Regions from separate parts of the Pseudoalteromonas sp. 2CM37A genome, predicted to be linked through region 1. Evidence: predicted binding sites of a transcription regulator. Region 1 holds the regulator's gene; the other holds the start of a gene.
The links. The regulator ArgR, encoded in region 1, controls arginine synthesis, uptake and breakdown. The targets are predictions, from matches to a motif close to ANTGAATANNTATTCANT.

Region 1 (11,179 bases):
AGGTAAACAAGCATGGCTGGCTACGTCATTTTGCAGTGTTATTTTGCTCATTGCTTTTATTATACCTATGTTGGTATTGCTAAATTATGCAATAACTTACTTTGATAAAGCGTGGAACACGGCATTTTTTAGTTACGCGTGGCAAAGTTTACAAGTAGCTATTATTGTAAGCGTAGCCAGTATAATACTCGCTACACTAATCGTTTTTTATCAGCGTGTGGCAAAGCAGAGCTATTCTTTAATACCTGGTCGCTTAGCGAGCACCGGCTATGCACTGCCAGGTACGGTACTGGCTATTGCTGTGTTATTACCGCTTAGCGCATTAGAAAACTCAATAAATATAGCCCTTGAGAGCTACAACCTAGATATAGGTTTATTACTAACCGGTAGCATTATCACTATTATAGTGGCTTACTTAGTGCGCTTTTATGCCATTGCGCACGGTGCTATAGAATCGAGCTTTGTACGTATTAGTCCATCACTGGATATGGCTAGCCAATCTATGGGTAAAAGCCAAGGGCAAACACTGCGCTTAGTGCACCTTCCTTTATTACGTCGAGGTCTTTTAACAGCTGCATTGCTTGTATTTATTGAGTGTATGAAAGAGCTGCCAGCTGCATTACTATTAAGGCCTTTTGACTTTGAAAGTTTAGCCACACATGTATTTCAATATGTGAGCGATGAGCAGCTTGAGCTTGCTTCTATTTCCGCTTTATTTATTGTTTTGGTTGGGTTGATCCCCTTGTATTTTATTAATCGTTCTATGGAGCAACGCAGTTAAATGAGCCGTTTAAATTTACAAGGTGTGGATTATCACTACAGTGGCACGCACGTGCTACACAATTTAGATTTAACGGTGGGTCAAGACGAAATTGTGTGTTTGCTCGGAGCCAGCGGCTGCGGTAAAACAACCACCTTAAAAGCAATTGCTGGCCTTATTGAAATAAATGAAGGTAGTGTATTTATAGATGGCAAATGTGTAAGCGACAAGCATACATTTGTATCACCAGAGCATCGTAATATAGGGATGATGTTTCAAGATTATGCCCTGTTTCCGCACCTCAGTGTGGCCGATAATATTGCGTTTGGGCTGGGTAAAGTAAGCAAAGTGCAAAAACAGCAACGGGTAGAGGAAATGCTAGAGCTGGTGCATTTAACGGGGTGTGCAAAACGCTACCCTCATCAGCTCTCGGGCGGCCAGCAGCAACGCGTGGCTATTGCGCGGGCTTTGGCTTATAAGCCTAGTTTATTGCTTCTTGATGAGCCTTTTTCGAACATAGATACACAAGTACGCTTTGAGTTAATTGCTGATATTAGGCGCATTATTAAGGCGCAGCAGGTTTCTGCGGTATTTGTTAGCCACTCAAAAGAAGAAGCCTTTGCGTTTTCAGACACGCTAGCCATTATGCACCAAGGAAAAATAGCCCAACAAGGTACACCAGAGCAGCTTTTTGCCGTGCCAAAGACAAAGGAGGTTGCAGAGTTTCTGGGTCAGGGCATATACTTAGGCGCAGAAGTGTTAACGGCAACTGAATACACAACGCCTTTTGGTGTCGTGCAATCGCAGCATGAGCATACGCACAGTGCAATAAAAGGGCAGGTGTATATTCGTCCACACCATATTGAGCTTGCGCAAAATACGCAGGCCGATAACCCTCAAGGTGTGAGCATTTTAAGCCGTCGGTTTATAGGCTCGGCTTATGTTTACACTGTTGTAATTGCAGAGCAAGAGATTGAAGTTGCCGCACAATATGGCCAGTCATTTGAAATAAATGAGCAGGTTATAATAAAAATAAAACCTCACACGGTGAATTTTTTCGAATCATAACAAATGTGTTATTCGCTGTGTTTTATAAAGCTAAGGAATAACAATGGCGCAAGCGCAATCTGGGATTTGTGCTGAAGCAAACTTACACGGTTTGCATTTATTTTTTAATGTATTTGATGGTCAAGACGAGTCATTGCGCGCAAAGCTTAAGCGCGTAAGCGCAATTGAAGAAGAGTTTAGTGATCAGTTCTCCGAAGCCATGCTCTCTTGCATGGTGGCTATAGGCGCGCAATATTGGCCGCATATACTACCTGAATATATCCCAAGCGAGCTGCAAAGCTTTCCTAATATAAATCACAGTGATTTTGTTATGCGCGTACAGCCATGTGATTTATTCATACAAATTCGCTCAGACCGAGAAGATGTTAATCACCTTTTTGCATTGCAAATATTAAAGTTGTTTTCGCCCGATGTAGAGCTGGTTGAACAAATTCGCAATTTTAGGTTTTTAGATGGGCGAGACTTTAACGGCTTTATTTATGCAGGCGACACCCCACATGGACGCCAAAAACGAATCACGGCACTGGTTAATAACCCCGACAGCTTTGAACACCAAGGCAGCTATATTCATGTACAGCGTTATAAGCATGACCTGAGCGTATGGCAGCATTTATCACTAAGCGAGCAAGAACACATTATGGGGCGCACACGTTTAGATAACACCTTAATTGAGCCAAAGGTAGATACTAGCCACGCGACTAGAAGTGAGCTAAAAGATGAGAGCGGCCAAGCAATACTGCTTAACCAAAGCATGCCGTATGGCGATGTTTACGAGCAAGGCATGCTAAGTATTACATGCTCTGCATCGGGAAGTGCGTTTGAAAAGGTACTTAACAGCCGCATAGGAAAAGGGGAGTGTTACGACCACTGGCTTGATTTTACTCAAGCCGATATGGGCTCAGCGTTTTTTGCGCCGTCAGTTAGTTTTTTAAAACAGCTTTAAACCGTATCAAATAAAATGCGTACGCGCTCTAGTGTAATGTCTATTTCAGATATTTTTGCTGGCGCAATAAAAATAGTGTCATCTCCGGCAATTGTGCCCAATACACCATCCGCTTTGCCTAGTGAGTCTAATAAGCGGGCAATTAACTGCGCAGCGCCTGGGCTGGTGGTTATAATAATCATCATTTCGTTATGCATAATATCAATAACAAGCTGACGTAGTGGGCTTTTAGCAGTCGGTACGCCCATTTCTGCGGGTAGGCAATAAACCATTTCTTGTTTAGCATTACGGGTACGCACAGCGCCAAACTTGCTAAGCATGCGCGACACCTTACTTTGGCTTATATTGTCAAAGCCTTGCTCTTTTAATGCTTCGACTATTTCGCCTTGCGAGCCAAAGTTCTCTTCTTTTAAAAGTGCTTTAAACGCTTTTACCAGCGCTTCTTGTTTGTCTTGTGGTTGCATAGTCTTTATTCATTTTTGTTATTTATAATGCAAATTCTACACAAAAATGAATAATTATGCAGCAGTTGTTTAGTTAACTTGCCAGTTTGCTGCGATAAACCAACAAAGTTTACAACTATGGTCGAAAATATACCTGAAATAAGCAGGATAAATTTGTTTTTAGTCGCTAATTTCATTATCTTAAGAGCCACAAATATTTCCTACCTCAAATTACGGAGAATTCCAATGAAAGTTGCTGTATTAGGTGCTGCAGGCGGTATCGGTCAAGCGTTGTCTTTATTATTAAAAACAGGCTTACCAGCTGGTTCTGAATTATCACTTTACGATGTTGCACCAGTTGTACCAGGTGTTGCGGTTGACCTATCTCACATCCCTACAGATGTTAAAGTAGCAGGTTTTGGCGCAGACGATTTAAATAAAGCGCTTGAAGGGTGTGATATCGTACTTATCCCAGCGGGTATGCCACGTAAACCAGGTATGGATCGTGCGGATTTATTTAACGTAAACGCAGGTATCATCAAAACATTAGCAGAAGGCATTGTCGCTAGCTGTCCTAAAGCGTTAGTGGGTGTTATCACTAACCCAGTAAACGGCACTGTGCCAATTGTTGCTGAAGTATTCAAAAAAGCAGGTACTTACGACGCTAAGCGCGTATTCGGTATCACTACGCTTGACGTAATTCGTTCAGAAGCATTTGTTGCTGAGCTTAAAGGCGTAGACGTAGCAACCGTTAAAGTACCAGTAATTGGTGGCCACTCTGGCACAACTATTCTTCCTCTACTTTCTCAAGTTGAAGGCGTGAACTTCACTGAAGAAGAAGTAGCTACACTTACTCCACGCATCCAAAATGCAGGTACTGAAGTAGTAAATGCTAAAGCGGGCGGTGGTTCAGCTACATTATCTATGGGTGCTGCAGCAGCACGTTTTTGTATGTCTTTAGTTAAAGGCCTACAAGGTGAAGACGTAGTAGATTACGCATACGTTGCTGTTGAAAATGGCGATGCAGAGTACTTTGCTCACCCAGTACGTTTAGGCACAAACGGCGTAGAAGAAATTCTTTCTTACGGCGAGCTAAGCGCATTTGAAGAAAAAGCTAAAAACGACATGCTTGAAACTCTGAAAAAAGACATCAAAGAAGGTGTTGATTTTATGGCGTAATAGCCAAGTTATGCACAAAAAAGCCTGCTTATGCAGGCTTTTTTATTGCTCGAAAATTATGGCCCTTAAATACTAATTAAGGGAGGCTGCAAAGTTAGTGATCTCGCTCTACAGCTATACGCGCTAAGCTGATTAACGCTTGCTTGTACTGCGACTCTGCTAAAAAGTCTAAACAGGCAATGGCCTTGTCTGCTTCTTGCTGCGCCTTTTGCATTGTAAATTCAAGTGCGTTGGTTTGTTTAAGTGCCGTTAAAATAGCCTCAAGGTTATCCATACCATTGCAATGCTCAATGGCATCGCGAATAAGGGCTCTTTGCTGATCACTGCCGTGCTTCATCGCATATATTAGCGGTAAGGTTGGCTTACCTTCTGCTAAATCATCACCAATATTTTTACCTAATTGGTCAGCGTCCGCGTTGTAATCAAGCACGTCATCAACTAACTGAAAAGCAGTACCTAAGTGCATACCATATAAATTAAGCGCATCTAACACACTGTTATCTTGCTCGGTAATAATAGCTGCAAGCCCTGTAGCAGCTTCAAATAATTTAGCTGTTTTAGAGTAAATAACCTGCATGTAACTTGCTTCGGTGGTATTAGGGTCGTTGCAATTCATAAGTTGCAATACTTCGCCCTCAGCAATCACGTTGGTGGCATCAGCAAGCACTTGCATAATTTGCATTTTGCCCAGCCCCACCATAAGTTGAAACGAGCGGGTGTAAATAAAATCCCCAACCAGCACGCTGGCAGCATTACCAAACTCGGCATTTGCAGTCGGTGTACCACGGCGCAGGTTAGATTCATCAACAACATCATCATGTAATAGTGTTGCAGTATGAATAAATTCAACAATCGTTGCCAAAGTAATGTGATCTTTACCTTGGTAACCCAAAGCTCTTGCTGCCAATATTGCCAGCATCGGGCGTACGCGTTTGCCGCCGCTGTTAACGATATACAAACCAAGTTGATTGACTAACGCCACATCTGAGCGCATTTGCGCGTGTATAAGTTGATTGACGTCATTCATATCGCTTTCGATTAACGCCTGGATAGCTTTTATATCCATTGATCTCCGAGCCAATTTTTATGTGTGAACGGCGCCGATTGTACAACAAAAAAAGCACTAGCTCGATATTTTGTGACGATTCATTAAAAAAACCGAGTTAAAAACCTTAATTAGGGCTTAATTAGGGTATTTAATTGTATATTTCACACTCAAAGGGCGACTATTTATTGCGCAGTCAATGGGTTCTGGAGTAGGCATAGCGACACGTAAATTTATTTTGTCTTTGCACTAAAAAGCGCTTGGCAACAGGGCAATTTAATATAAAATGGGGGAAATATTGAATTGCTCTCAATGCAGCTACTTTTTATTCATTTTAATTACAAAATAGGCTTGCTAGTTTTTATGCATTAGCGTAAACTTCGCGCCCTATCGAAGAATATTTTAGTTGCGTCGATTTGAGGGCGCACAGACGGAGTTAATTATGTACGCGGTTTTCCAAAGTGGTGGTAAACAGCATCGTGTGACTGAAGGTCAAACGATTCGTCTTGAAAAATTAGACGTTGAAACTGGTGCAGCAGTTGAATTTGATTCAGTACTTTTAGTTGCTGATGGTGAGAAAATCGAGATCGGTGTACCGTTCGTAAACGGTGGTAAAGTAACAGCTGAGGTTGTTTCACATGGTCGCGGTGAGAAGATTAAGGTTGTTAAATTTAGACGCCGTAAGCATTCTCGTAAGCAAATGGGCCATCGTCAATGGTTCACTGAAGTTAAAATCACTGGCATTAGCGCTTAATTAGAGGTACTTAGAAATGGCACATAAAAAAGCAGCTGGTAGTACTCGTAACGGTCGCGATTCAGAAAGCAAACGCCTAGGTGTTAAGCGTTTTGGTGGCGAATCAGTTCTAGCGGGTAGCATCATTGTTCGTCAACGTGGTACTCGTTTCCACGCTGGCGCAAACGTAGGTATCGGTAAAGACCACACTATCTTCGCAAAAGCAGATGGTAAAGTTCAATTTGAACAAAAAGGTCCTTTAAACCGTAAATACGTAACTATCGTAGCTGAGTAATCAGTAAGGTAGTAAAAAACCCCGCCTTTGCGGGGTTTTTTGTTTTCAGAAACGTCAAATATATACCCAAGCCTGCATTTAGGTTGGCTTGGGTATATAATAGTTAAATTAAAGCCAATCCCTAAAGTGAGTAATCATGAAGTTTGTAGATGAAGTAGAAATTCGCGCAGAAGCTGGTGACGGCGGCAGCGGTGTCGTGTCTTTCCGTCGAGAAAAATATGTACCAGACGGTGGCCCGGACGGCGGTGACGGTGGAGACGGTGGTAGTGTTTATCTACAAGCTGATGAAAACTTAAATACCCTAATTGATTACCAGTTTGAGCGTTTTCACCGTGCAGAGCGTGGTACTAATGGTCAAAGCCGTAACTGTACAGGTAAAAAGGGCGAAGACTTGGTAGTAAAAGTACCTGTTGGTACACGTATTACCGACGTTGACACTCAAGAGGCGTTAGGCGATTTAACGCAGCATGGTCAAAAAATTGTGGTTGCAAAAGGTGGTTTCCATGGCTTGGGGAATGCACGTTTTAAATCAAGTACTAACCGTGCTCCACGTCAAAAAACGTTAGGTACTCCAGGCGAAGTTCGTAACCTTAAATTAGAGCTTATGCTACTTGCCGATGTAGGCCTATTAGGGTTGCCAAATGCAGGTAAATCAACGTTTATTCGCAGTGTATCGGCAGCAAAGCCAAAAGTAGCTGATTACCCGTTTACCACGCTAATTCCTAATTTAGGGGTGGTGCGCCCAGAGGCAAACAAATCGTTTGTAATAGCCGATATTCCCGGCTTAATTGAAGGTGCCTCAGACGGTGCTGGCCTAGGTATTCGCTTTTTGAAGCATTTAGAGCGTTGTCGTGTATTGTTACACGTGATTGATGTTATGCCTGTTGATGGTTCAAACCCTGTTGATAATGCATTTGCCATTATTAACGAGTTACACCAATACAGCCCTAAGCTTGCTGAAAAGCCACGCTGGTTAGTGTTTAATAAAATAGACTTATTACCAGAAGATGAAGCGCAAGCTTTGTGTGAGCAAATTGCGCAAGAGCTAGGTGAAGAAGAAAACGTTTACCGTATTTCAGCAGTCAATAAGCTTAATACTCAGCCATTAATTCACGATATTATGGCATTACTTGATAGTATGCCTAAAGAGAAGTTCGTTGAGATTGAAGACGAAGAAGTTGAGTTCAAGTGGGATACCTACCATCAAAAAGCAACCAAAGGCGATGATGATGATTGGGACGACTGGGATGAAGACGACTACGATGTAGAAGTGGTCTACGAGCGTTAATAAAAAACATATTTTGAAAAGGAGCATAAGCTCCTTTTTTATTTTTTAAGAATAAAGTACTAGGTATTTGATGTGATAATTTCAATGATCGCCGCAATGGCAAATAACCGTGTAATTGGTCTTGATAATAAAATGCCGTGGCATTTACCCGCCGATCTACAGCATTTCAAAAAGGTAACAACAGGCAAACCTGTCGTTATGGGGCGTAAAACATTTGAATCGATAGGTCGTCCTTTACCTGGGCGTCGCAACATAATTATTACCCGTAATAGCCAGTATAGTGCTCAAGGTATTGAGACGGTCTCTACTACAGAGGCTGCACTAGAGCTGGTTAAAGCCGAAGAAGAGGTGATGATAATTGGCGGTGGTAATATTTATCAGCAGTTTTTACCAAGTGCCGATCGTTTATATTTAACCTTTATAGATTTAGAGGTTGAAGGGGATACGCAGTTTCCAGATTACCAAGCGGTAGCAACGTGGAAAAACGTCGACGAACAGGCAAATAAACCCGATGAAAAGAATCCATATAGTTATAAATTCGTAACCTTATATAAAAAAGATTAACATTATTGCGAAACTTACAGTAGGTTGGTACAATATTAGACAATTAATATAGGTAAAAAGTACCATAAAGGGTGTTCCATGTTTAAATTGTCAAAGCTAATTGTTATTACAGCCGTTGCTGCTGGGTCGTTAATGTATACCGTGCCTGCTAAAGCCAATGATCAATTAGCAGTATCTATTTGTGAATATATCGCAGCTGATGATAAAAACCGTTTACGTAGTAAACTAAAAAGCTCACGTGTAAAAATTCGCAATATTTACGATGCTATTCAATGTAATGGTAATAATTTACTTCGCCATGCTGTAGTTAGTAACGCTGTTGACTCGGGCGAGTACATAGTTAAAAACTTATCAAAAAGCGCACTGTCTGATGGCGCTGATATAGCATGGGCCGAAGGCAATGGCCACGGTGGCTCACCGTTAATTGCTGTAATTAAAGACCGTGCAGGCCTTTAATTAACACAATAAAATAAAAACCGCGCTGGTCGCGGTTTTTTTGTGCCTGGCGTTAGCTAATACGCAGCGCTTTAGTAATGGTGATAGCTGTATTAAGCCTATTTTAATTTGCACACCCAAGTGATGAAACTCTCACCTTGTAATTAACCTGCGTTTCGTATCTTTAATAGCATATAAATTAAGTCGGTTGGTTTAATAAAGGCGCTGTATTCGCTAAGCCTTTACTCGTATATTTGGGGCAAATATACGTGTTTTCCCTGAGTTACATAAAATTGTCATAAATAGTTAATAGTCTACGCGCTTAAACAATAGGGGTTGTTATTTATGCGCGTATCATCTTTTACTCGGCTGTTAGCCATACTGTTAACATTGGCAAGTATTTTATTAGCCATCACACTATTTTGGGCAAGCCAAACTTTACTTAAGCTTGAGCAACAAGACAGCGCATACAGTAAATTAAAAAACACAATTTTAGTGGATTTAGCCGGTGACTTAGGCAGTTATCTAGAACAAGGTGATAGCCAATACTTAAATCAATCATCAGCCCTAATTGAACAAGTAAAAACACAGCAACTCGCAGTACTCCCCTCGGTACTTGCCGAGCAATTAAATGATCAGCTCAGCACGTTAGATACCGATATTAAAGGTAAGTACAGAGCGCTGGGTAAATTGTCGGGCAACGAAACGGCGTTACTTGATAATGCAATTCGCCAAATGGCCGGCTCAGCCTCGTCACTGATTGGTTATGCAAAAAAATCCCCTAATCAAAATAGCGATGCGCAAGCTTATTACACACTTGGCGCTGATTACTATAATGAGGTGACCAACCTTGCCTTATTTACTTATCAACTAATCGTAAGTTACGACAGCAATACTGAACAAAGTTTGCAGCAAAGTATTGCTAATTTAAATGCGTTAGCAGCCAAAATAGAGCAACTCCCTAATTTAGGTGTTATGAGCGAAGTTGACGAAGATGCCTTATTTTTTGACGAAGAAGCTGAAGATTTGGCCGATGAAATAAAATCTGAAATTACCAGCTGGCCTAACCGCTACCCCCGTGATTTAGCCAGTACATTAGCGCAAGCCCAGCAACGTGAAGCGGGCACCAATGAATTGCGTGAGCAAATTAGCTTGCTCTCTAAAACCGTTATCAATGCAGAGCAGCAACTAAAACACGCACAAGGGGCGCTTAAAGAAAACGTATTTTGGGTATTTTGCTTTGCTATTGGCGCTTTGGTGATGCTAGCCGCGGGTGTTTATATTGTGCAGCGTAACCAAGTGCTCAACCCATTAAGGCAACTCAGAGACGGGTTTGCCTTTTTAATTGAAAGTAACGAGCTGAAAAACATTGAAAGTAAGAACCCAAAAACAGAGGTTGGCGAAATAGCCAGTTACTTTAATTTATTAATTGAGCGACAGCGCAAAGAGGCACAAGAGCGTGCCCAAATGCTAAAAGTGGTAAATGATTTTATGCAGCAAATGAGTGAGCATTTGCAAACTATTAGTCAAAAAGCGTCTACAAGTCATGGGCAAGTGGAGCAAAACCAACATTTGCTTGCTGATATTCAACAAATTGGCGAGCAGGTAAATAATATTAATGCCCAAGTGGCTGATAACGCCCAACACACTTTTAATGCAATGGAGCAAAGTTTAGGCTTTGCACAAAGCATGCTAAGTGCCAGCTCAGATATGCAAACACGGGTTGAGCAAAGTATGCAAAACCTACAAGAGCTGCTCGCGGGGGTTGAAGGCGTTGGGCAAATTATTGAAGTGATCCGCAATATTGCCGATCAAACAAACTTATTAGCGTTAAATGCAGCAATTGAATCAGCACGTGCTGGCGAGCATGGCCGAGGCTTTGCTGTTGTAGCTGATGAAGTACGCCAGCTTGCCCGCCAAACTCAAGGCTCATTGAGCGATATTAATGAGCAGCTCACACTACTGAGCGAAAAGTCGGGCACAGTATCTACACAAATTGCGGCCTTAGCAGATGGCGCGCAGTCGCAAACACAAAACGCGCAAGAGCTAAAAGTAAACTCAGAGGGCGTGGCCGATAACGCTCAGCAAGCCAACAAAGTGGCCTTTGAGGCCATGGAGCTGGCTAAACAGCAAAGTAATTTGCTAGATAACTTTAGCCAGTCAATGCAAAGTATGAAAGGCCAAGTAAGCGAATCAAGCTTACTTGTTGACGATATTCATAGCCAGTTACAACAGCAAATGCAAACCATAAAAGTAAACCTTGGTTTGTAAATACCTGCTAACACAAAGGTAATTAGCGTTATACTGTAGGCTCATTAATCAAATGCTTTAAGGATTTATCATGATTGAACAAGGTCAAACGTTACCCGCAGTTACATTAACGCAGCTAACAGACGAAGGCATGCAAACTCACACTAACGCTGAGC
Region 2 (11,179 bases), on a different contig from region 1:
TGATTATCGCTGATGCTAATAACGCTAATTAGTTGTTGGCGTACACGTACGTTTTTAGCATTAAAGCTGCCATCGAGAGTCCAGCATAGTGTGGCTTGGTTTTGCGTACTGTCATACTCAACGGTTTCTAGCTGGGCATAGCGTCTGCTTAGCGATTGCGTAAAATCTAAGTGGCAATCAAGCAGCGCGCTAATAGATTGTGGCTGTGTGTTACCTGCAAGTACAGCCGTAGCGCTTGGAGTATAAAGGGTTTCAAACTGAGCCAGGTTGTTAGTTTGCCAAATTTGCCACCAGTTATCTAAAGTACGAGCAGTGTGAGAGGGCAGCTCGCAAATAGCGCTGGGGGTTGCATGAAAAGTAGTAGGGTGCAGCTGGTTATCTAAATCGCTAACGATAATTGGGTCACTTTTTGGTAGTTTAGGAATAACCGAGCTGTTATTTACCGTTGTATTTACATACTCGTTATTGGCTAGCGACAATGTATCAACCACACATTTTACTGACTTAATAAAAGTCCCGTTGTGTTTTATTACAAACGTTAAACGCACTGGTTTTTTAAGCTTTTTAGGCTGTAAAACCAGCTGTAGCGTTTCACGTTCTGCGCCTACACTATGGGTGTGCGATACACACTCAGACACACCATATTGAGCTAAAAAGCTAAGCCACAAAGGCTGCGCCTGCAAAGCACCCATGGCGGTAAAGTGGTGCTGCTGCCAACGGCTACTGCGAAGCAACTTGCTGCTTAGGCCTTCAATGTCGGCTTTAGTGTATAAATCGATAATAGCGTTGATCATGCATTTTCCTCCCACTGTGATTTGTTGACTAATGCATGTGCTTTAAATAAGTTTGCATAAAGTGCTACTTCATCAAAAACGGTGATCTCTTCGATGATTTTTTTGTTTTTAATACGCAAATGCGATGCGCCTAAAATAAAGTAAGGCTGCTGTTTAAGCTCACTTAGCTCGCTATTTTGCGGGTTAAAGTGGCCGGCGAGCGACCAACGTATCGCTACATCTGTCGTGGTTTCGTCAAATGGGGTAATAGCTATATGATCAATCGTTAATTTGGCGTCGGGGCAGGTTGCAAAAAATTGTATAAATACGCCATTAATTTGTGCAAGTCCGGTGGCCATTCTGCCGCTAGGCCATTGTTGTGTTGCCGTTAAACTGTAAAATTCGTGTACTTTAGCAAACTGTTTTTGATTAAATAGCGTGTCTAACCAAGTGTGGGCAAATGCCGCAAGCTCACCCTCTACAATGGGCGTACTTGCTACGCGGTGATCTATGGCAATTACACGGTTAAATTCATCGTTTAGCCACTGCGTGTGTTTTTCTTTACTCGGAATGTTAGCCATGTGTTTGGCTACATTAATAATGTTTAAGCCAAGCTGCTTAACTAAAAAGCCGTTGTCGCGCACTAGCCACTCTTTAACTATTTTGTTTTCAAAGCATACGCAGTCGGCAATGGTTGTAACACGGCCTGTTTTATGTGTTGCTGGGCCAAACTCAGAGTTACCAGTGTTGGTCATTACACTGCTAATTAAATGTGATGAGTAATAGTGCTCGTTGGCTTCTTCTGAAAACACCACGTTTTCGCCAATTAGGCTCCTGTCGGGGAAGGCGGCAATAGTTTTAAGGGTGCCTTGAATAACATCTTCTATGTTTTCGCCATAGGCGCCAAGGGTAAAAACAGGACATACATCGGCGTAATAGCGATAGCATAAGCCAATGTTTTTTTGCTCCCAAATACGGTGCGTTATGCGTAAAATGTAATCAACGATATCAACAAATTCGTCATCAAAACCGATTAAAGGCTGTTGTTTGTCACCTTGCGGGTTTAACACGCTCGATAATGGCAGCCAGTAAGGTTGGGTCATATTATTGTGTTTGTTCATGCTCACCTCTTAATTAGCTGCGGCTATTTTGCGTTGCATTTGCTCAAAAATATCAATGCCCATTCCATCTAATAAATGAGGGATATCAATAGCGACCCAGTTTTCTTTTAATATGCCGTTTTCGCAGCGCCAAAAGTCCATGACACGCGGGAACAGCTTATTGCCAGAAGGCGGTAAACCTAACCAGTCTTCACCGGTATGAGTGCCATACATGTGAGGCCAGCCGCCGGTAGCAACAAAGTTATCGTGACTTACTAAACACAGTGTTTTATTAATACCGCGATCAGGAAAGCCTTTTAAAAACGGCCCTTGATGGTGCTCTCTAAAGCCGCTAATTCCGCGGGTTGTACCAATGCCTGCTGGGCCATACCAAATAAAATCTGGGTGCCAGTATTTTTCTAAATTAATGCTGTATAAGTCTTTACCGTCATAGCGGCCAAGCTCTGTGAGCATATCCACTACAAGTTGCTCGTTGGTTTTGCTAAGCGTTTCGTTTTTATCACCTGTTGGTACGCCATCAAGTGTGGTGGGGGGCATAACTAAACCTGGGTAACCTAAGCTTGGGCGTAATGGGTTTACGCCTACTTGGTTCATTACATCAATTAAATCTAAAAAAGTGTAAACATTAACCACTTGGTTGTTTTCTATTTGCGCCATTTCGCTGTAGCGAATAAACACACTTTTGCCACTGGCAGGAATACCCAATAAAGGCTGTGTAAATGTGCCGGTAAAATACCCTGTTGCACACACCCATTGCTCACCTTTGTAGTCGCCCTGGATAGAGATAAACGGTTTGCGCTCTATGTCAGGTAACGAATGTTTAAGTACGCCAAAGTAATCATTAATCACATTTTGCTTTGTGCTAATAGGCTCAAAAGGGTGGCTTACCTGCCATTGAACGGAGTCTGCAAGCAATGCTTGATTTGGCAATTCTGCAGCGCTGAAGTTTTCGAAAAGCTGTTCTAAAATATTCATTTATTTCACCTTACACAAAATATTCAAATAACATGAGAGAGGCAAAGCTCAGTACAAAAAAGCCAAGTAACCAGTAATTGATTGAGTCAAACTTACCCGGAATTAAGTACCAGCCGTTTTCTTTTTCTGGACGTTTTTGAGCTTTAAATGCTTTTAACTGACCTTTAATGGTGTATTCGTTGTAATCCTCTTGATAGCCATCAAATGCAATACTTAACGCAATGCTAAATACAAGGCAGGTTATTGCCCCTATGGCGCAGTACCATGGCCATGCAATGTCGGTAAACAGTGCGCACACAGCAACGGTAATAAACGATACTAAGGTACCTATTAATAAGCCTTTTTCGGTGGTGTGCTTAGAGAAAAACCCAAGGGCAAACATGCCAAGCTGAGCACCTACAAAGTACGAGCCTACTTTAGTGAGTATTTCTAAAATTGAGCCTTCGCTGTATAGGTGATACATAATGGCCGGAATAATAATGATCACCGCCCAACCTAGCGTAAATAAGCGAGTAACATTTAAATAGTGAGCGTCGTTTTTTTCAGGCGCAAAGTACTTTTTATAAAAATCGATAGTACTTATGGTTGAAAGTGAGTTAAGTGCTGAGTCGAGGCTCGACATAGATGCTGCCATTACCGCCGCGGCAATAATGCCCATTAATCCCGGTAAACCATAATCAGCTGCAAACTGTAAAATAATTAAGTTGTCGTTTTCAAAAGTGCGCCCGCCGTAGTAGCTATAAAACAGCACGCCCATAAATATAAAAAACAAGTAAATAAAGAACGCGATAAAGCCCATTAGTAAGTAGGATTTTTTAGCATCGCCAATATTTTTAGCGGCAAGGGTGCGTTGCACCATCATTTGGTTAGTGCCATACACCGTAATGTGATAAAGCGACATAGCCAGCACGCCAGACCACACGGTAGTTACTTGGGTAAAGTCGAGCGAGAAATTAAGTGGGTCTAATTTACCTTGGCTTTTTAGCTCGCTCAGTGTTGAGCTAAATGAACCATCCATAGAGGTAATAAGGGCATACATAATAATACCAGCCCCTATAAATAAGATGGCTGACTGAATTACATCAGTCCATATAACGGCGGTTATGCCACCTAGCATGGTATAAATAAGGGCGATTATGGTAACTAAAAATATCGCAGTTATAACATTTATATCGATAATAAAGGCCAACACTAAGGAGGTTGCATACAGCACTGCGGCTGAACCCATAGTTTGCGATATTAACCAAATAGTAGAGATAAGTAAGCGGGCCTTTTTACCAAAGCGGCGCTCTTGGTATTCGTAAATAGAGGCCACACCCGCGTTGTAAAAAAACGGAAAAAACAAACACACCACCGCCACAATAACCAGTGGGTAGTTAAGGTGTATGGCAATAACCGAGAGCCCCTCTTTGTAAGACCACGCTGGCGCACCTAAAAAGGTGAGCGCACTTACATAAGTAGCAACAACCGATATACCAATAGCCCACCAAGGTGTTGTTTTTCGACCTATGTAAAAGTCGTTAGCACTACTGATCTTTTTACTAATTACAAACCCAAGTATTAGGTTGGCAATTATGTACCCGATGAGAATGCTCCAATTCAACAATCCAAAATCATTCATAATTAATCCTGTTAGATTAGGTTTTACGGGCTTGAGAGCCTATTTGTATTTTTTATTTTGAATCATCATGAATCACTTTGACTTCGAAGTCAATTCTCATTAGTATTATTTTAAAGCAATTTATAACTTACTATTCACAGGCTTTTAATTACTCTTTAAATGCAATACATTTTGTTAAAGTGTGTTTAACGGCGGTTTGAAGACATTAATTTGACTGCGCAAACAATGAGGAATAATCATGGCAGATATACTTAAAGATAAACAACTAGTTCGTCAATTTCATACTGCACTAGAAAAAGCACAAGGCAATGATTTACAAGCCGTATTTAATGAGTTTATGGCCAGTGAATACAGCTTTAAAGGGGTGCATCCGTTTAATGAGCTTGAGTGTGCGAATGATGTAATTGCCCAAGTTTGGCAGCCATTATTTAGCTCGTTTAGTGCGCTGCAGCGCCGTGAGGATATTTTTATTGCAGGGCAAAGCGAAGCCGACGGTGGCCAGTGGGTGATGAGCATGGGCCATTTTATGGGCTTATTTGATAAAGATTGGCTAGGTATTGCGCCAACCCATAAGCTTGCCACTTTGCGCTATGCCGAATTTAACTGTGTTAAAGACGGAAAAATAATTCAGACGGGCTTTTTCGTCGATATTATTGGCCTTATGATGCAAGTAGGTTTAAACCCGCTGCCGCTCTCTACTGGGCAATATTTTACGTATCCTGGGCCGCGTACGCACGATGGTATTCGTTTGGGTAAAAGTAGCGATGAGCAAAGCGAAAAAACAATGGCGCTGGTAAATCAAATGATTGATAACCTAACCGCGCTTAATAAAAGTGGCGTAGATACGTGCCCGCCCGAAGTGCTTGGTAAAACCTGGGATGAAAACATGGTGTGGTATGGCCCAGCAGGCATTGGCGCAACTTACACAATTAAGCGTTATCAGCAGCAGCACATGTATCCGTTTAGAGAAGGGTTAACGGGTAAAGTATTTAACGGCCATATTTGCCGTTTTGCTGAAGATGAGTTTGCCTGCTTTTTTGGCTGGCCTAACTTAACTAACACGGCCATTGGGGGCTTTTTAGGCCTACCGGGTGCTAATACCCCAGCAGATATGCGCGTGGTGGATGTGTATCACCGCGAGGGCGATAAATTAGTAGAAAACTGGGTCATTATTGATATTCCTTATTGGTTAAAACAACAAGGCCTAGATATTTTAAAGCGCACGCAAAGTATTGCGAACCCTGGCGCATAGTCTATTTAAGTAATAAAAAAGCTCTGTTTTACAGAGCTTTTTTTGTTTATACGCCCTAGGGCGCAAAGTTTAAATAGCGCGCTTTGGTAAGCTCTTTCATGCGTGCGAATACATCTACCCCAATTTGATGGTAGACATCGAGTATATCTATTAATACCCAGTTTTCGCGAATTAAGTTATTCTCGGCGCGCCAAAAGTCGAGACTACGCATGGTTATTTGCTGATTTGCAGGCGCAATACCTAACCAACCATCATTACTAATAGTCATGCTCATACCCGGCCACGCGGTAAAGCCAACATAGTTTTCATCGGCAAATAAATAGCCTTTACTTGCATCACCTACTCGGTTTGGCAGTGCATTTAAAAACGGAATTTGATGCCAGTTTCTAAACCCTTTTATACCTCGTGCAGTGCCTATGGTACTTGGCCCATACCAGCTACAGTGCGAGTGCCAAAATTGCTCAAGCTTCATGGCCTCTATACCGCCAGTGGCATAAAAACCAAGGTGCTCACACATGTCGCCCACAAGTTTTAAGCTTTGTGCTGCGTGCTCTTCATTGTATGCGTTTGTGATTAATCCATCTTGCGTTGCAGGGCCTGGTACATGCCACTCTTTACCTAAGCTCACCGAAAGCGGCCATACTTTAGCTTGCATCATTACTTCGGGAATATCCCAAATAGCTTGTACTTCTACCACTTTGTTATTTTTAATACGGTAAAATTCATGAAAACGCATGCTAACTTGGTGCCCTGTAGGGGGGATATCAAGCCATGGCTTTTCAAACGAACCGGTATAATAACCGCAACAACCTACCCAGTCTGAGTCGTTAATTGAGCTACCTGCCATAACGATTGTATCGCGGCGCTCTAAGCCTACAAATGCCTCGCTAAGTGGTAAATAAACTTGCTCAATAAGTGCATTAGGGTTGGCAAGTGTTTCAAACGGGTAACACAGCTGAATGAGCGTGTCATCGCTAAACACGGTATTAATTTGTGTATGCAAGGCGTTTATATCAAAGTTATACAGAGCCTGTCTAAAGTCGTGTATTAACGCTTTATTTTTATTATGAATGTTCATTGTTTTGGGCTCCTGTTGCTGTTTCAAATTGGTCTCGCAATTGCTTAGCGCCGCTTAATAAAAAGCTGTGATCTGAGCCTAATAAATAAAAGCTCACGCCTAATGATTGCCAATGGCTCAGCTCGCTCAAATTACCTACAAACATGCCACAGCATTTATTATATTTAGCCGCTGCCTTGGCTATTTTAGTGACTGCCTCAAGTACAATAGGGGCACTTGGGTTGGTTTCGCCAAGGGAAATGGTTAAATCCATACGGCCTATAAAAATGCAGTCTATTTCATCTATTTGGCACAGTTGTTCTATGTTATCCAGTGCATCGGCATCTTCTATTTGCGCAATAATACAGGTTGATGACTTATTGCTTGCTAGGTTATCGGTTAGGGCATGGGTTGTGTAACCAGCAAAGCGGCTTGAACCGGCATAGCCTCGGCCGTTATTGCCATAAAAGCAGTTTTTAATAATTGCTTTTGCTTGTACGGGGGTTTTTATATGCGGCAGCACAAGGCCATCAGCGCCTATATCTAAGCTACTTAATAAAGTGGCGTGGTCTGTATTACTAACACGTATAAGCGTGGGCATGTTTTTGGTACGTGCTGCCATTATGCAGCTATCTAAATCGCCTCTATCAAAGGGCGCATGCTCTGCATCAAGGCACAGAACATCAAGGTTAGTGTGAGCCAATACTTCTGTATTATGATAATGCGTGCTTTTAATAAAAGTACCTAGCAGTAGCTGTTTTGCATTTAACTTTTGCTTTAAATTCATGATAAAGACTCCAACCAGTCTAATAAAATTGCGTTTACCGTATTACTTCGCTCAAGCGGGGCAAAGTGAGCGCAATGACCAAGCAGTACAAGGTCACTATTAGGCGCTGCTTCATGCATACTTTGCTGAACACTTGCCGGGCATAACGGGTCATGCTCGCCCCCAATAATGAGTAGTTTTTTTGTACTTTGCTTTATTACGCTTAACGTATCTTCGCGGGTGGCAAGTGCACTCAGCTGGGCGTCAAAGGCGTTAATCCCCAGATCGTTTGCCATGCTAAGTACGGTCTCTTCATAGGCTTTACTTGGTTGGTAAAAGTAGTACGGCAAAAAGTCACGTTTAAGCAGGGCTTCTAAACTGCTGCTTTTGGCGTGTTCAATTTGTTTGAGTCTAATTGCAGGGCGCTCAGGTTTATCGGCTAAATAATTGCTCGATATTAAACACAAGGAGGTAACAAGCTCAGGGTTTGATTTTAACAGGGCAAGCGCAACAATTCCGCCCATGGAAAAACCTATAAATGGGCCCGGCTCTTGTGCAATTTTTTTGCAAAGTTCTACCATTTGCAAAATGCTAGATTGCTCGGTGAAGGGTATTACACACGGTGTATAACCTGCATTTTGCAGAGCGTTAATTTGCGCTGCAAACATGCGGTCATTACAGAGTGTACCAGGTAAAATATAAACAGGATTTTTGGCCACAAAAATTCCTTAATTTAACGTTTTTTAATAGAGTTCCCTTCAATTAATGAACCAGTAAATACCCGAACTTCTGCAGCCGCTTGAGGGTTTTCAATGCGCTCCATTAAAATATCAACAGCGGCTTTAGTAAGCTGTTTCATTGGCTGTTGTATTGTGGTTATTTGATAGTTGTACCACGAAGAGGCATTAATACCATCAAATCCTACAACCGACATGTCGTCGGGCACTTTAATGCAAAAGTTTTCTTTTAGTTCATCAATTACGCCAATTGCCATAGCATCATTACTGCATATTATGGCATCGGGCTTGGGGTGTTTTTTTAACCATTTTTTAAGTGCGTCGCGTGCCGATTTATACCCATAATCACCATAAATAACCGGCGTGTCTTTAACGCCTAGGGTTTGTAAATAATTTTCGGCTATTTCTCTGCGCTCGTTTGCAACATCTGAGTCGGTAGGGCCGGAGATAATTAAATACGATTTATGGTTAGCTTCGTGTAATAAATCAATTAACTGTTTAATGCCTTTGTCGTGATTACAGCAAACGGTGTTTGCATTCGACTCAGGCACATGGCGGTTATAAAGCACAATAGGCGTACTGTGTTTAGCAAATAAGTTTAAGCTTTTACTATCAAAGTGAGCAGCTAGGGCAATTACACCATCAACCTGAAAGGTCCATATGTTTTCGAGTAATTCATCTAGCTCTTCTGCGTTATCAAGTGTAAAGAGCAGCACACGTTTATTGTGCAATGCCAGCTCTCTGTTTAGCTCAGAAAGCACCTCTGGGTAATTCAGGTTTGCTTGCGATGACAATATAACCGCAACCATACCCGATTGTTTGGTGATCAACATACGGGCAATAGCATTCGGGCGATAGCCCATTTCATTGGCCGTTGCGATTACTTTTTCACGGGTTTTTTTAGACACACTAAAACCGGGTCTAAAAACACGTGATACCGCCGACTGCGATACGCCCGCTACACGGGCAACATCGTATGAGGTGACTCTTTTTTGCTTCAAGATTTACTTCCTATATCGTCTTACACGAATGTCTGCTTGTTCTTTGTGGCCTGCGAACCCTTCTGCAGCACATAATCGTGAACAATACTCACCAACAACCACCGAGGCTTGCTCTGTTACTTGCTGAAAAGTACATGTTTTTATGAATTTACCTACCCATAGTCCGCCAGTATAGCGCGCAGCTTTACCTGTGGGTAGTGTATGATTTGTACCAATGCATTTATCACCATACGAAACATTAGTTTGCGGACCTAAAAATAAAGCGCCAAAGTTTTGCATGTTCTCTTTAAAGTAATCGGTATTGCTGGTCATCACTTGCACGTGTTCAAACGCTAAGTCGTTAGCAACTTGCAGCATTTCTTCGTAGGTGTCACATACAATTACTTCACCGTGATCTTCCCATGCTACGCCTGCAATATCGGCAGTGGGTAAAATAGTAAGCTGTCTTTGCACCTCAGCTATTGTATCTTTAGCTAGTTGCTCTGAGTTGGTGAGTAAAATAGCCGGTGAAGTCGGGCCGTGCTCTGCTTGGCCGAGTAAATCTGCCGCACATAGCTCGCCATCTACACTGTCATCGGCAATAACTAGGGTTTCGGTAGGCCCTGCAAATAAATCAATACCAACACGGCCAAATAGCTGACGTTTTGCTTCGGCTACAAACGCGTTACCTGGTCCAACTATCATATCTACCGGCGCAATAGTTTGTGTACCAATTGCCATTGCAGCTACTGCTTGCACGCCGCCTAAACAATAAATTTCATCAGCACCGGCCATATCCATCGCGACTACAATTTCAGGTGATGGCTTGCCATTAAACGGTGGAGCCATGGCTATTACGCGTTTAACACCCGCTACTTTAGCGGTTAATACGCTCATGTGCGCAGAGGCTAATAGCGGGTATTTACCACCAGGCACATAACAACCTACGCTATCCATAGCGATATGTTTATGACCAAGGGTTACGCCGGGAAGAGTTTCTACCTCTACGTCTTTCATTGAGTCACGTTGTATTTGTGCAAAATTACGTACTTGGCTTTGCGCCCACTTAATATCGTTAATTAATTGCTCATCAAGTTGTGTATAGCAGGCTTTAATTTCGTCTTCTGAAAGTTTGAAAGACTCCGGAGTCCAGTTGTCGAACTTTTCAGAGTACTCACGAATGGCTGCGTCACCTTCGGTTTCAACATGCGCTAAAATATTCTCTACAATATCTCTTACTGATTGATTTTGTTTTTGTTTTGAGTCAATTGGTTGACCCTTTTTTAAATGCTTTATCATTGCTAGTGTCCTTAGTGAGTCGTTGTTATATACACATTTGATGAGACGTATTGGTTAAATAATGTCTTGCATCTAACTGCACTCTAATTAATAATGACTTCGAATGCAATATAGAATTTAGGTGAACAAATGGGATTTGATAAAACGCTTTTAGTGGGTAAAACCATTTTAGTGACAGGTGCAGGCAAAGGTATTGGTAAAGCATGCGTAGAAAAATGCGTAGATGCAGGGGCCCAGGTTATTGCAGTAGCACGTACCCTTAGTGATTTACTAACACTGCAGCAATACGCGCCTGAGCAAATAGAAATTTGGCCACTAGATATAAATAGCGATGCTTTTTTTGAGCGTTTAAAGGCGCTAAAAACACTTGATGGGCTGTTAAATAACGCTGGTATAAATCGGGTTGCGCCAATGCTTGAGCAAACAGATGAAAATATTGATGACGTAATTGCGATGAATATTCGCAGCGTTTACAAAATTAGCCAAGCGGCACTGCCAGCGCTAATAAATTCTGGCGCTGGGGCGGTGGTTAATATGTCGTCGCAAATGGGGTTTGTTGGTTCACCTAAACGTACTTTGTATTGCATGAGCAAACATG

Region 2: the regulator ArgR is predicted to act here: its motif matches at 4,612-4,629, upstream of MTF68_RS10530 (ester cyclase).

The regions. Positions count from the first base shown of each region.
Region 1 is NZ_JALNTJ010000018.1:5,174-16,352, reverse strand. It holds gene MTF68_RS19445 (iron ABC transporter permease) at 1-781, shown strand, start outside; gene MTF68_RS19440 (ABC transporter ATP-binding protein) at 782-1,828, shown strand; gene MTF68_RS19435 (Dyp-type peroxidase) at 1,872-2,771, shown strand; gene argR (transcriptional regulator ArgR) at 2,768-3,235, opposite strand; gene mdh (malate dehydrogenase) at 3,461-4,393, shown strand; gene ispB (octaprenyl diphosphate synthase) at 4,488-5,459, opposite strand; gene rplU (50S ribosomal protein L21) at 5,881-6,192, shown strand; gene rpmA (50S ribosomal protein L27) at 6,209-6,466, shown strand; gene cgtA (Obg family GTPase CgtA) at 6,603-7,754, shown strand; gene folA (type 3 dihydrofolate reductase) at 7,827-8,318, shown strand; gene MTF68_RS19395 (DUF3718 domain-containing protein) at 8,397-8,774, shown strand; gene MTF68_RS19390 (methyl-accepting chemotaxis protein) at 9,099-11,024, shown strand; gene MTF68_RS19385 (peroxiredoxin) at 11,095-11,179, shown strand, end outside.
Region 2 is NZ_JALNTJ010000004.1:89,881-101,059, reverse strand. It holds gene MTF68_RS10550 (hypothetical protein) at 1-794, opposite strand, end outside; gene MTF68_RS10545 (ester cyclase) at 791-1,894, opposite strand; gene MTF68_RS10540 (ester cyclase) at 1,904-2,869, opposite strand; gene MTF68_RS10535 (sodium/solute symporter) at 2,880-4,490, opposite strand; gene MTF68_RS10530 (ester cyclase) at 4,729-5,742, shown strand; gene MTF68_RS10525 (ester cyclase) at 5,798-6,820, opposite strand; gene MTF68_RS10520 (aldolase/citrate lyase family protein) at 6,807-7,586, opposite strand; gene MTF68_RS10515 (alpha/beta hydrolase) at 7,583-8,284, opposite strand; gene MTF68_RS10510 (LacI family DNA-binding transcriptional regulator) at 8,299-9,306, opposite strand; gene hisD (histidinol dehydrogenase) at 9,307-10,581, opposite strand; gene MTF68_RS10500 (SDR family oxidoreductase) at 10,711-11,179, shown strand, end outside.